One region of the Mycobacterium sp. Aquia_213 genome, then DNA from elsewhere that is predicted to be linked to it. Evidence: riboswitches for the same ligand, from Rfam matches in the RefSeq annotation. Region 1 holds a riboswitch; the other holds the start of a gene.
The links. Region 1 has a riboswitch for cobalamin ahead of LMQ14_RS17770 ((2Fe-2S)-binding protein). Riboswitches for the same ligand answer to the same signal wherever they lie in the genome.
Positions count from the first base shown of each region.

Region 1 (7,139 bases):
CGCTGCCCGCGCTGGAAGTGTCCCGCCCGGACTGGCCGGCCGAGGCCGTCGTGGTCGGGCCGCTGCACTTCGAGCCGACCGATCACATCCTCGAAGTGCCCGCCGGCTCCGGGCCGGTAATCGTCATCGCGCCGTCGACCGCCTTGATCGGGACCGAAGGTCTGGCCGAAGTCGCGCTGGGGTGCCTGACACCGGGGGAGACGTTGCCGGTGGGGTCGCGCCTGCTGGTGTCCCGGTTGGCCGGACCGGATCTGACCGTGCCGCCGTGGGCCCTCGTCGGGCTGGGGCGTCAGGACGAGCTGCTGGCACACGCCGATTTGGTGATCTGCGGCGGCGGTCATGGAATGGTGGCCAAGACGCTGCTGGCCGGCGTGCCGCTGGTGGTGGTGCCCGGCGGCGGCGACCAGTGGGAGATCGCGAACCGGGTGATGCGGCAGGGCAGCGCGCGGCTGATTCGGCCGCTGACCGCCGAGGTGTTGGTGGAGGCGGTCAACGACGTGTTGGCAACCCCCCGCTACCGCGAGGCCGCCCGCACCGCCGCGTCCGGCCTCCACCGCGTCGCCGACCCGGTGCGGGTATGCCACCAGGCGCTGGCGCTCGCGAAATGACCGTGCTCGGTATGTTGGCTGGCGTGCGGCTGACGGAGTTCAACGAGCGGGTGGTGCTGCGGTTTGGCGCGGCGTACGGCGCATCGGTGCTGGTAGATCACGTGCTGCCGGGTTTCGAGGGCCGGACCGCCGCCCAGGCGATCGAGGACGGCGCCGAACCCCGCGACGTCTGGCGGGCGTTGTGCGTCGACTTCGACGTGCCCCGCGAGCAGTGGTGAGCCGCCTTACCCGCTGACCCGCTCGCCCGCTCGCGAGTGTGCATCCAGGCCGCCCTGGGCGCACACTGCCCGCCCTGGCTGCACACTCAACGCCTGCTGGACCGTGGTGCCTCGCGAAACACGCAGTCACCGCAGACGGATCGCCCGGGCAGGCGATAGAACAGGCAGCAGCTGTCGCGCTTGAAGCCCAGATGTGAGCCGGTGATCGCGCCGGATCCCGACAGCACGCCGGTTTCCAGCAGCGACTCGGTGCTCTCGACGATCCGCGCGCGCAGGTCGGGCCGGGCCATGAGCAGTGCGCGCGATGCGCCGACGAGCGCGGACGAAATGTTGCCCGCCAGCAGTGCGGGCGCCAGTTTGACCTGCAGGCCGGCCGCGAACGGCTGCATATGGTGTTGCACCACAAGGCGATACAACAATTCCGCCGAGATGTGCTCGACCGGCTCTCCGGCGGGCTCGGGCAGGCGCAACTGCGCGCCGTCGTCGGCGCGTTCCAGGTCTTTGAGGTCCGGGACGACGCCGTGGGCCAACGCGCAGGCCAGCACCGGTGACCACAGCCGGGTGGCGTGGCCGAGGTGGACCAGCGAGGCGCCGATCCGTACGTCCGTCGTGTTGTAGCGCTTCGCGGTGGTGTCGATCAAACCGGCGAAGCCGTCGGCGTAGTCCTGGCGGACCGGGTGCCAACCTGTCCCCGCGCCGCCCACGGTCAGCGCGAAAAACCCTTTGTAGGAAGATATTTCGGCAAGCTCGCCGGAGATATCCATGCGTGCGCATCCAGCCTCTCTGGGGAGATCCGCCCCAGCGTCTAGTGAGGAAGCGCCGGCGGTGAGTATCTGGCTCTCGGGTCTCGGATGTGCCCGATCACAGTGGCGGGACCGCACCGGATTCGCACCGGTTTCCTCAAGTTCATGCAGCCCGTCGGCGCCCTTTCGGTAGCCGATATTGCCACACGTAACTCCCGCGGCGTGTCGAACTTGAATCGAACAGGTGTTCGTCTACTGTGGGGATCGTTCGACGATGACTTGTCGGTGGGTCTCTCTAGTGTCACGGCCAACCGACCGATACCGGTCAGAGAACGACGACTACAGGAGAGACACCATGGCGCAAGCGCCCGACCGCGAAAAGGCCCTCGAACTGGCAATGGCCCAGATCGAGAAGAGCTACGGCAAAGGCTCGGTGATGCGTCTCGGCGACGAGACACGTCAGCCGATCTCGATCATTCCGACCGGATCCATCGCGCTGGACGTGGCCCTGGGCATCGGTGGCCTGCCCCGCGGCCGGGTCGTGGAGATCTACGGCCCGGAGTCCTCAGGTAAGACAACCGTCGCCCTGCACGCGGTGGCCAATGCCCAGGCGGCCGGCGGCGTCGCGGCGTTCATCGACGCCGAGCACGCCCTGGACCCGGACTACGCCAAGAAACTCGGCGTTGACACCGATTCCCTGCTGGTCAGCCAACCCGACACCGGGGAGCAGGCCCTGGAGATCGCCGACATGCTGATCCGCTCCGGCGCCCTGGACATTCTGGTCATCGACTCGGTGGCCGCACTGGTGCCGCGCGCGGAGCTCGAGGGCGAGATGGGCGACAGCCACGTCGGCCTGCAGGCCCGGCTGATGAGCCAGGCGCTGCGGAAAATGACTGGCGCGCTGAGCAATTCAAAAACCACGGCGATCTTCATCAACCAGCTCCGCGAGAAGATCGGGGTGATGTTCGGCAGCCCCGAAACCACCACGGGTGGAAAGGCGTTGAAGTTCTACGCGTCCGTGCGCCTGGATGTGCGCCGGATCGAGACGCTCAAGGACGGCACCGACGCGGTCGGCAACCGCACCCGGGTCAAGGTCGTCAAGAACAAGGTGGCGCCGCCCTTCAAGCAAGCCGAGTTCGACATCCTCTACGGCCGTGGCATCAGCAGGGAAGGCTCGCTGATCGACATGGGTGTGGACCAGGGCTTCATTCGCAAGTCCGGTTCCTGGTTCACCTACGAAGGCGAACAACTCGGCCAGGGCAAGGAGAACGTCCGCAACTTCTTGGTGGAGAACGGCGACGTTGCCAACGAGATCGAAAAGAAGATCAAGGAAAAGCTGGGCATTGGTGCCGTGGTGACCGATGACGACGTCTTGCCCGCACCCGTCGACTTCTGAGCCCTCCCGCGAAGAGCAGGCGCGGGCACTGTGCCTGCGCCTGCTCACCGCGAGGTCGCGCACCCGGGCCGAGTTGTCCGGTCAGCTTGCGAAACGCGGATACCCCGACGACGTCAGTGCTCGGGTGCTCGACCGGCTGGCCGCCGTCGGGCTGGTGGATGACGCCGACTTCGCCCAGCAGTGGGTGCAGTCCCGGCACACCAGGGCGGGAAAGAGCAGGCGCGCATTGGCCGCCGAGCTGCACACCAAGGGCGTCGACAAAGAGCTCATCAACACGGCACTGGCCGGCATTGACGCCGGTGCCGAGCGAGACCGGGCCGAAGAGCTGGTGCGGGCCAAGTTGCGGCGGGACACGCTCAGCGGGGACGACGCGCGGATCACTCGCCGGCTGGTGGGAATGCTGGCCCGCCGTGGCTACAGCCAGAACCTGGCCTGCGAGGTTGTCCTCGCCGAGCTGAACGCCGAACGGGAACGCCGCCGCGTCTAGCTGCGCGTTAATGGGGTAGGCCCCGGTCGCCGTACCATGGCCCCGTGACTTCGACAGTGGCTTCGGCGCGTACCTACCAGGTGCGCACCTACGGCTGTCAGATGAATGTCCACGATTCCGAGCGGTTGGCGGGCCTGCTCGAGGCCGCCGGCTACCACCGCGCCGACGAGGGCGCCGACGCGGATGTGGTGGTCTTCAACACCTGCGCGGTGCGTGAAAACGCCGACAACAAGCTCTACGGCAACCTCAGCCATCTGGCCCCGCGCAAGCGTGAGAATCCCGACTTCCAGATCGCGGTCGGCGGCTGCCTGGCCCAGAAGGACCGAGAATCCTTGCTGCGCAAGATGCCCTGGGTCGATGTGGTCTTCGGTACGCATAACATCGGGTCGCTGCCCACCCTGCTCGACCGGGCCCGGCACAACAAAGTCGCCCAGGTGGAAATCGTCGAGGCACTCCAGGAGTTCCCGTCGTCGCTGCCCAGCGCCCGCGAATCTGCCTATGCCGCTTGGGTTTCCATCTCCGTCGGTTGCAACAACAGCTGCACGTTCTGCATTGTCCCGTCGCTGCGGGGCAAGGAGGTCGACCGCAGCCCGGCAGATATCCTGGCCGAGGTGCGATCGCTGGTGGCCGACGGCGTGCTGGAAGTCACGCTGCTGGGGCAGAACGTCAACGCCTACGGCGTCTCGTTCGCCGATCCGGCATTGCCCCGTAACCATGGGGCCTTCGCCGAGCTGCTGCGGTCCTGTGGCGGCATCGACGGGCTGGAACGCGTGCGGTTCACCTCGCCGCACCCGGCGGAGTTCACCGACGATGTCATCGAGGCAATGGCGCAGACGCCGAATGTCTGCCCGGCGCTGCACATGCCGTTGCAGTCGGGGTCCGACCGGATGCTGCGGGCGATGCGGCGCTCGTATCGCGCCGAGCGCTACCTCGGCATCATCGACCGGGTGCGGGCGGCCATGCCGCATGCGGCCATCACCACCGACCTCATCGTCGGATTCCCCGGGGAGACCGAAGAGGACTTCGCGGCCACCCTCGACGTGGTGCGCCGGGCCCGGTTCGCGGCCGCGTTCACCTTCCAGTACTCCAAGCGACCCGGCACCCCCGCCGCGGAACTCGACGAGCAGCTACCGAAAACCGTTGTGCAGGAACGCTATATGCGGCTGATCGAGCTGCAGGAGCAGATCTCGCTGGAGGGCAACCGCGAACTGATCGGCCAGACCGTCGAATTGCTGGTCGCCACCGGCGAGGGCCGCAAGGACGCCCGCACCGCACGGATGACGGGGCGGGCGCGCGACGGCCGGCTGGTGCACTTCACCGCCGACGCCTCGGTGCGCCCCGGCGACATCATCACCACTGCGGTCACCGAGGCCGCGCCGCACCACCTGATCGCCGACGCCGGCATCCTGACCCACCGTCGCACCAGAGCCGGTGACGCGCACGCGGCCGGCCGGCGCCCGCGCGGCATCGGGTTGGGCATGCCCGGCATTGGGCCGGCCATTGAACAAGTCGAACCCCTGGGATGTACCCGATGACTAAAGAACACACGGACTTTGACGCACTGCGCGCCGAGATCGAGGCCGCAGAACGCCGCGTCGCACGCGAAATCGACCCCGGCCCAAGGGCATTCATCGTCGCCATCCTGGTGTTCGTGCTGCTGGGATCGTTCATCTTGCCGCATACCGGCCAGGTCCGCGGCTGGGACGTGCTGTTCAGCAGTCACGGCGCCGGTGCGGCCGCGCTGTCGCTGCCTTCGAAGGTCTTCGCCTGGCTGGCACTGGTTTTCGGCGTCGGATTCTCGATGCTGGCATTGCTGACCCGCCGCTGGGCGCTGGCCTGGATCGCGCTGGCGGGCTCGTCGATAGCCAGCGCGACCGGGCTGTTGGCGGTGTGGTCACGCCAGACCGCGGCCGCCGGTCATCCCGGCCCCGGCATCGGGCTGTGGGTGGCATGGATCACCGTGATTCTGTTGACGTTCCACTGGGCCCGCGTGGTGTGGTCGCGCACGATCGTGCAGCTCGCGGCCGAGGAGCAGCGGCGCCGGATCAGCGCCGAGCAACAGTCCAGGACGCTGCTGGAAACCCTGGGCGACCAGGACACCCCCGCTGACCCCGGGGCCGAGACGCCCCCGGACCAGGCCGAGAGCCGCTAGGACCTGCGGGTCAGCGCCTCAGCGGCGGCTTGGGCCCACTGCCGCCATTGTTCGGCGTTGGCTTGCGCCTCCTGAGCTTCCTTGCTCCGGCCGGCCGCCGCGGCCTTGCGGGCCTGCTGCTCGTAATGCTCGGCGCGGGTCGCGAACTGCTCGGCTCGGGCCTGCGCTTCGGGGTCGACCCAACTTGCCTCCCCGGCGTCGCGCACCTTCTTCTCGACGGCGCGCAGCCGCCGCTCCAGGTCGGCCGACCGCTCCCGCGGCACCTTGCCGATCGCGTCCCACTTGTCGGCGATCGACCGCAGTGCCGCCCGGGCGGCTTCGTGGTTGCTGGTGTCGATCTTCTCGGCTTCGGCCAGCAGCGCCTCCTTGGCGGTGGCGTTGGCCGCGAACTCCGCATCCTTTTCCGCCGTCACGGCATTGCGGGCGGAGAAGAACGCATCCTGGGCGGCCTTGAAGCGCTTCCACAGCGCGTCGTCGACCTCGCGGGTCGCGCGCCCCGCCGATTTCCATTCGGTCAGCAGCTGGCGGAATTCGGCACTGGTGCCGGCCCAGTCCGTCGAATCGGACATCTCCTCGGCCCGCTCGCACAGCCGCTCCTTGGACTGCCGCACGCCCGCGCGCTCGCGGTCCAACTCGGCGAAGTGCGAACCCCGCCGCCGGTTGAACGCCTCGCGCGCCGCGGAATAGCGCTTCCACAACGCGTCGTCGACCTTGCGATCCAGGCCGGTGACCGTCTTCCATTCGTCGAGAATCTCGCGCATCCGGTCCCCGGCGACCTTCCAGTGCGTCGAGTTGGTGGCCAGATCCTCGGCCTCGGCGGCCAGCGCTTCCTTGCGGGCGGTCTGCGCGGCCCGATGCTCGTCGCGACGGGAGCGATCGGCGGCGACCGTGGCGTCGGCGTGCTCGACCAGGGTGGTCAGCCGGCCCGCGAGCGCGTCGATGTCGCCCAGCACGGAGGCCGTCGGCAACGTCTCGGCCAGCGCGGCGGCGTTGGCTTTGATCTTGCGTGCATCGCCGCTCCCGGAGGCCAGCCGCTCCTCCATCAGCGTGACCTCGGTGCTCAGGTCCTCGAATCGCCTGCCGAAGTGGGTGAAGGCCGCCTCACGGTCGCCGGCCTGCCAGGAGCCGATGATGCGTTCGCCGGCCGAGCTGACCAGCCACACCGTCCCGTCGTCGTCGACGCGTCCGTACTTGTGCGGGTTGCTGGTCGGGGGCAACACCACCGGGTGCGCGCTGGGTCGCGGTGTCGGCCCGGGACGGGGACCCGGTCGCGGCCCGGGACGTGGTGCCGGCTTGGGCGCGTCGCTGGGGCGGGACTCGTCGTCGGTCATGCGCTCGTCACCATCTTCTACACCCTTTCGCGCGCTTGCTTACCCGCGCATCTGCCGCGCTTAGCGGCGCCTCTACGGTCGGGAGACCTGCTGTATCGACAGCTGCTCCGTCACCGATTCCACCAGTATTCAAGCAGCTTGGCGGGCCGTATGCCGCAACCTGATGATCGCCAGCTGAACGACCCGCCGTGAAACGGTGGGTGC
Region 1 is NZ_CP113116.1:3,799,567-3,806,705, reverse strand. It holds gene LMQ14_RS17780 (glycosyltransferase) at 1-608, shown strand, start outside; gene LMQ14_RS17775 (DUF3046 domain-containing protein) at 632-826, shown strand; gene LMQ14_RS17770 ((2Fe-2S)-binding protein) at 913-1,590, opposite strand; cobalamin riboswitch at 1,633-1,761, opposite strand; gene recA (recombinase RecA) at 1,925-2,965, shown strand; gene recX (recombination regulator RecX) at 2,931-3,452, shown strand; gene miaB (tRNA (N6-isopentenyl adenosine(37)-C2)-methylthiotransferase MiaB) at 3,554-4,987, shown strand; gene LMQ14_RS17750 (hypothetical protein) at 4,975-5,604, shown strand; gene LMQ14_RS17745 (DUF349 domain-containing protein) at 5,601-6,935, opposite strand.

Region 2 (7,139 bases), 2.5 Mb from region 1:
CGGATGATGCGCGCCGACGACATCTGGTGCCAGGGCATGTCGGAGCCCGAAGCCGGGTCCGATCTCGCGTCACTGCGCACCCGCGCGGTACGCGACGGCGACGATTTCGTCGTCAACGGCCAGAAGATCTGGACCTCGCTCGGGCATCGGGCGCACTGGTGCCAGCTGTATGTGCGCACCGATCCCGACGCCCCGAAGCACAAGGGGATCTCCTGCCTGATCGTCAACATGAAGCTGCCCGGCATCGAGGTCCGGCCGCTGGTCACGCTCAACGGCGACACCGATTTCGCCGAGGTGTTCTTTCACGACGTGCGAGTACCGGCCGACGCGTTGCTCGGACCGCTCAACGGCGGCTGGCAGGTGGCCACCACCACGCTCAGCCACGAGCGGGCCGGGGCCGCACGGCTCTACGCCGAGATGCAGGTGCGGCTGGAAGAACTGGTGGACGACATCGCCGCGCAGACCGACGCGCTCGACGACCCGGTGACACTGCGGCGCCTCGGCGAAATCGCGGTCCGCATCAAATATCTCGAGGTGCTGTGCCAGCGGTCGATCTCGGCGACACTGCACGGCGGCTCGGAGATCACCGCATTCGGGTCGGCCAGCCTTGCCAAGACCGTGTGGGGCGAGATCGGACAGGAGATGGCCGCGCTGGCCTTCGACGTGCTGGGCACCCGCGGCAACGACGCCGCGTGGGCGAACTACCGGCTCACCTCACGTTCGCTGACCATCGCCGGCGGAACCACCCAGATCAACAAGAACATCACCGCGCAACGCGTACTCGGATTGCCCCGCAAATGAACCTCGAACTCACCGACGAACAGGTCGCGCTGCGCGACACCACACGTCGCTTTCTTGCTGACAAGGCACCGATTTCGGGCCACGTGCGTGAACTGCTCGACGATCCGACCGGCGTCGACGACGCGGTCTGGCGTGGCCTGGCCGACCTCGGTACCACCGGGCTGTTGGTGCCGGAGGAACATGGCGGCGCCGGGATGACGATGGTCGAGGCCGGCGTAGTGGCCGAAGAGCTCGGCGCGGCGCTGCACCCGGGACCGTGGTTGTCCACCGCGGTGGCCGCGCCGCGCACCCTGACGCGGCTCTGCGACGACGCCAGTGCCGCACCAATTTTGGCCGGGATTGCCGACGGGAGGACGATCGCCACCGTCAGCTTCCTGGACTTCGAGAATGTCGCGGTTGACGCAGCCGGTGACGGCATCGCGTTGCGGGGCGAGCTCGGCGACGTGCCCGACGCCGCGGCGGCCGACATCCTGCTGGTGCTCGCCGAAGAACCAAACGGCACCGCACTTTTCGCGGTGAACACCGACACTCCCGGTATCGCCGTGGCGCCAGAGCGCGCTATCGATCAGACGCGCAAGCGGTTTCGGGTCCGGCTAGACGGCACGCCCGCGCAGCGGCTGGCCACGGCCACTCCTGCCGACGTTGCGTCGGTGATCGACGACCTGCTGATCGCCACCGCCGCCGACGCGCTCGGCGCCGCGCGGGCCGTCATGGACCTGGCCGTCGAATACGCAAAAGTCAGAAAGCAATTCGGTCAGGTCATCGGATCGTTTCAGGCGGTCCAGCATCTATGCGTCGATATGTACGAGACGGTCGAACTCGCCCGCAGCGGCGTGATCCACGCGCTTTGGGCCTCAGACGCCGCTGCGCCCGACCAACGGCATCTTGCCGCGCTGCGGGCGAAGGCGTTCGCCGGGCGACTGGCCACCGTGGGCGACACGGCGATCCAGGTGTTCGGCGGGATCGGCTACACCTGGGAGCACGATGCGCATCTTTACCTCAAGCGCCTGCTGAGCTGGAGTGCACTTCTCGGCGGGCCCGACCGGTATCTCACTGAACTCGGTGCGCGCCTTGCGAAGAGGGGTGACTGATGGATATCGAATACCTGCTGACCGCCACCCGTTCCGCGCGCAAGACCCTCGACCTGGACGCGCCGGTGGATCTCGAGGACATTCGCGAATGTCTGCGCGTCGGCCTGCAGGCCGCCAACGGCTCGAACTCTCAGGCCTGGCGCTGGCTGATGGTCGCCGATCCGAAGAAGCGGGAGAAGATCGCCGAGTGGTACCGCGACGCGTACCTGAAGCGGGTCGGCGGTCAGCTGCTCGCCGACCTGCTGCCGGCCGGCACGCCGGAGAGCCGGCTGATGTCGTCGACGGAGTGGCTGGTCGAGAACCTGGCGAAGGTACCGCTGCTGGTAATCCCAAGCTACGAGCCCTACTTGCCGCGCATCGACGGCGACGAGTCGTTCCACCTGGCGACGCTGTACGGGTCGATCTTCCCCGCGGTGTGGAACTTTCAGCTGGCCTTGCACACCCGCGGCTACGGCACCTGCGTGACGACCCTGCACCTACACCACGAAGAGGAGGTGCGCGAGCTGCTCGGGATCCCGCCGACCTTCGTCCAGGGTGCCCTGCTGCCGGTGGGCCGGTTGCGGTCCGGGCACACCTTCTCCCCCGCCCCCCGACGCCCGCTCGACGAGGTGGTCGCGGTGGACAGTTGGGACGGTCCCGGGCTGTAGGGCCTTAGAATGGGCTGTCACCGCTGTTAGCAGCGCATTTGAGCCGGTTTCCGATCGGGCAATCTGATAACCTTTAACAAAGATTTGGTTCGGCAGGAGGACGAATGCGTAGCGTGTCCCGGTCGCAGTCCTCTCGATATGCGCACCGTTAGCCATGGCCAAAGCCGAAACCTTGGCTAAGGGCAAGCGGGCGACGGCCGATCGTCTGGATCAGGCCGGCAACGACGACTCCGGGACACGCCGCACCGAGATCCTGCAGACCGCCGCGTCTTTGATCGCATCCTCGGGATTGCGAACCTCGTTGCAGGAGATCGCCGACGCGGCGGGGATTCTGCCCGGAAGCCTGTATCACCACTTCGAATCCAAAGAAGCGATCCTGATCGAGCTGATCCGCCGCTATCAGGACGATCTGCACCGCATCGGGGAAACCGCCCAGGCGAGACTCGACGACGCCGATTCGCGACCGGCCGCCGAGAAAATCGTCGCGCTGGGATCGGCGGTCGCCAACTGCGCGGTGCACCACCGGGCAGCGCTGCAGATGTCGTTCTACGAGGGACCCAGCGCGGACCCCGAATTGATGAACCTGACCCGGCAGCAGTCTCTCGCGGTGCAAGAGGCGATGGTGCAAACGCTGCGCGCCGGCAGGTGGAGCGGCTACGTCAAGCCCGACATCGATCTCCCCACGCTGGCCGACCGCATCTGTCAGACCATGCTGCAGGTCGGGCTCGACGTGATGCGCCACAACTCTGCGCCCGACCAGGTCGCCGAGCTGCTGTGCCGAATCATCTTGCAGGGGTTGGCGGCCCGCCCACCCACCGATGCGGCATTGGATCGGTCCAACGCCTTTGCGGCCGCCAGCGCGGTCATCGAATCGTGGGCCGACGACAGCGACGCCGATCCCAGCGACAAGGCTGCCCACGTCCGTGCGGTGGCACGAACCGAATTCGGCCGCAAGGGTTATGAGGCCACCACGATCCGCGACATCGCGTCGGCCGCGGGTCTTGGCACCGGCACCGTCTATCGGGTGATCGGCTCCAAGGACGAACTTCTCGACTCGATCATGATTTCGTTCGGGCAGAAGGTTGAGGCCGGGTGGGTCAGCGTGCTGCGCTCGGATTCCACCCCCATCGAGAAGCTGGATGCGCTGAGCTGGATCAACGTCAATGCGCTGGACCGCTTCTCCGACGAATTCCGGATTCAGCTGGCGTGGATGCGGCAATCGCCGCCGACTGCCAATCCGGGCTGGTCGTATCCCACGCGCCTGCGGCAGATGAAATCGCTGCTCTCCGAAGGCATCCGCGCCGGCGAGATCCGCATCGAGGCTCCCTCCACCGCGATGCTGGCGCGCTGCGTCATCGGCCTGCAGTGGATACCGGAGAACATTCTGCGCGAGATCGGCAAGCGCGCGGCGTTGGTGCACACCCGCGACACCGTCTTGCGCGGTGCCGCCGTCCGCGGCAAGTAAGACCACCTAATTTAATCCGGACCCGGTATTGAACCAAATAACTGTTACCCATACAGTTGAGCAGTTAGAACCGCGTTGGCATTATCCGAGAAGGGGATTTCCATGACCATTGTCGATCGGTTGCGCTACGACGGCAAGCGCGCTCTCGTTGTCGGTGGCGCGACTGGCATGGGCGCCGCGGCGGCCAAGTCAGCGGCCGAGCTTGGTGCCGAAGTCATCGTGATGGATTACGCGCCGGTGAGCTTTGACGTAGCCAAGTACATCCAGGTCGACCTGCGCGACCCCGCGTCGATCGACGCCGCGATCGAGCAGCTGGACGGTCCCGTCCACGCCCTCTTCTCGGCGGCCGGTGTTGCCGACGGCGCGACCGACCTGCTGAAGATCAACTTCATCGGGCACCGCCACCTCATCGACCGGTTACTGGAAAAGAACCAGCTGCCGTCCGGCTCGGCGATTTGCTTCATCTCCTCGGTCGCCGGCATGGGCTGGGAGAACGACCTGGAACTGCTGACCGACTTTTTGGCCACACCGGACTACGCGGCGGCCGTGGCCTGGTCGCAGGCGCGCGAGTCGGAAGGCATCATCCACTACGGCACCAGCAAGAAGATCGTCAACGCCTACGTGGCGACCCAGGGCCTGCCGCTGCTGAAGAAGGGCATTCGCATCAACGCGATTTGCCCGGGCCCGACCGACACCCCGCTGGCCCAGGCCAATGCCGACCTGTGGCTCACCTTTGCCCAGGACTACCGCGAGGAGACCGGCTCCAAGGTGCACACGCCCGAGCAGATGGGCGACGTGATGGCGTTCCTCAACAGTGCCGCGGCCTTCGGCGTCAACGGGATCACGGTGCTGGTGGATTACGGCCACACGATGGCGTCGCTGACCAACGCTTACCCCCCGGGCAAGCCGATCATCGACATCATCATGGGGCGCGTCAAGCTCTAACGGCGCTACCGTCGGAGGCATGGCACGCATCATCGTGTTCGGCGGGCACGGCAAGGTCGCACTACAGCTGGCCCGCATCCTCACCGAACGTGGCGACGGGGTGAGCGCGGTGTTCCGCAATCCCGACCACTCCGACGATGTCGCCGCCACCGGCGCCAAGCCGGTGATCGCCGATATCGAGCAGTTGGACACGGACGCGCTGGCCGATCTGCTGCCCGGGCACGACGCGGTCGTCTTCTCGGCCGGCGCGGGCGGGGGCGACCCGGCGCGCACGTATGCCGTCGACCGTGACGCGGCGATCCGGGTGATCGATGCCGCCGCGCAGGCGGGCGTCAAGCGGTTCGTGATGGTGTCCTACTTCGGTGCCGGGCCTAATCATGGCGTGCCGCAAGATGATCCGTTCTTCGCGTACGCGGAGGCCAAGGCCGCCGCGGACACCCACCTGCGGGACAGCGAACTGGACTGGACGGTGCTGGGTCCCGGCAGGCTCACACTGGAACCGGCGACCGGCCGCATCGTCGTCGGGCAGGGCAAAGGTTCGGTGTCGCGCGCCGATGTCGCTCTCGTCGTGGCCGCCGCGCTGGCCGACGATTCGACGATCCGGCGGACCATCGAATTCAACAACGGAGACATCCCGATCGCGGAGGCGCTGGCAGGCTGACTAAACTGCATCTCGCAGCTGGTCTGCTTGCGCCGCCACCCGCGGCGCCGGCATTGAGCGAAGCAACGTTAGTAACGCTTCGTAAGAGGGAACCCGGTGAGAATCCGGGACTGTCCCGCAACGGTATGCAGGAACGAACGCCGTCATATGGCACTGGTCAGAACGACTGGGAAGCGACGGCCACTAGGAGCACCACCCGGTGCGCGCCTGCGAGTCCGGAGACCTGCCAGTTGTGTCGGACGCGCCGCGTCCGGCGGCTCATCGCCTCGTGGAATGGGCGTTAGGCTGCAGCCGTTGTGGTTGGTACTTAGGTGCAAACCGCATTTGGATTGGCTGCAGGTCCGTTGGCGGTGACCACCACGCCGATTTAAGGACGAATATCGTGACCCCCCAAGCATTCACCGCAACTGTCGTCGGCTCTCCGCGCATTGGCCCGAAACGCGAACTCAAGCGCGCGACCGAGGGCTACTGGAAAGGCCGCACCAGCCGAGCGGAACTCGAAGACATCGCCGCCACACTGCGCCGCGACACGTGGCAAAGCTTGGCCGACGCCGGCCTGGACTCGGTGCCGATCAACACTTTTTCCTACTACGACCAGGTGCTCGACACCGCGGTCATGCTCGGCGCGTTGCCGGCCCGGGCCGCGCAGGTTCCCGACGACCTGGACCGCTACTTCGCCGCGGCACGTGGCAACAAAGATGTCGCGCCGCTGGAAATGACGAAGTGGTTCGACACCAATTACCACTACATCGTTCCCGAGATCGAGCCGGCGACTAAGTTCACGCTGAACCCGGACAAGGTGCTCTCCGAGCTGAAAGAGGCTCTCGAGCAAGGCATTCCGGCGCGCCCGGTCGTCATCGGGCCGATCACCTTCCTGTTGCTGAGCAAGGCCGTCAACGGCGGCGGCGCGCCGATCGAGCGCCTGCAGGAGCTGGTCGGAATCTACTCCGAGTTGCTGTCGCTGCTGGCCGACAACGGCGCGCAGTGGGTACAGATCGACGAGCCGGCGCTGGTCACCGACATCTCCGCCGACGCCCCCGCACTGGCCGAGGCGGTCTACAACGCCCTGGGCAAGGTGAGCAACCGGCCGGCGATCTACGTCGCCACCTACTTCGGTGACCCCGGCGACTCGTTGGGGGCGCTGGCCCGCACACCCGTCGAAGCCATCGGCGTCGACCTGGTTTACGGCGCCGACACCGCGGTGGCGGCGGTGCCCGAGCTCGCCAACAAGATCCTGGTGGCCGGTGTCGTCGACGGACGCAACATCTGGCGCACCGATCTCGAGGCGGCGCTGGCCAAGCTGGCGACGCTGCTCGGCCCGGCCGGAAGCGTCGCGGTTTCGACATCCTGCTCGACCCTGCACGTGCCGTATTCGCTGGAGCCGGAGACCGGCCTGGACGACGCGCTGCGCAGCTGGCTGGCGTTCGGGCAGGAGAAGGTCGCCGAGGTCGTCGCGCTGTCCCGGGCGCTGCACGAGGGCCGCGACGCGGTCGCCCAGGAGATCGCGGCCTCCAACGCCGCCGTGGCGT
Region 2 is NZ_CP113116.1:1,323,522-1,330,660, reverse strand. It holds gene LMQ14_RS06405 (acyl-CoA dehydrogenase family protein) at 1-801, shown strand, start outside; gene LMQ14_RS06400 (acyl-CoA dehydrogenase family protein) at 798-1,892, shown strand; gene LMQ14_RS06395 (nitroreductase family protein) at 1,892-2,539, shown strand; gene LMQ14_RS06390 (TetR/AcrR family transcriptional regulator) at 2,694-4,004, shown strand; gene LMQ14_RS06385 (SDR family oxidoreductase) at 4,107-4,949, shown strand; gene LMQ14_RS06380 (SDR family oxidoreductase) at 4,969-5,610, shown strand; cobalamin riboswitch at 5,663-5,856, shown strand; gene metE (5-methyltetrahydropteroyltriglutamate--homocysteine S-methyltransferase) at 5,993-7,139, shown strand, end outside.
Region 2: it holds a riboswitch for cobalamin, as region 1 does, so the genes downstream of both, metE (5-methyltetrahydropteroyltriglutamate--homocysteine S-methyltransferase) here and LMQ14_RS17770 ((2Fe-2S)-binding protein) in region 1, are expected to answer to the same signal.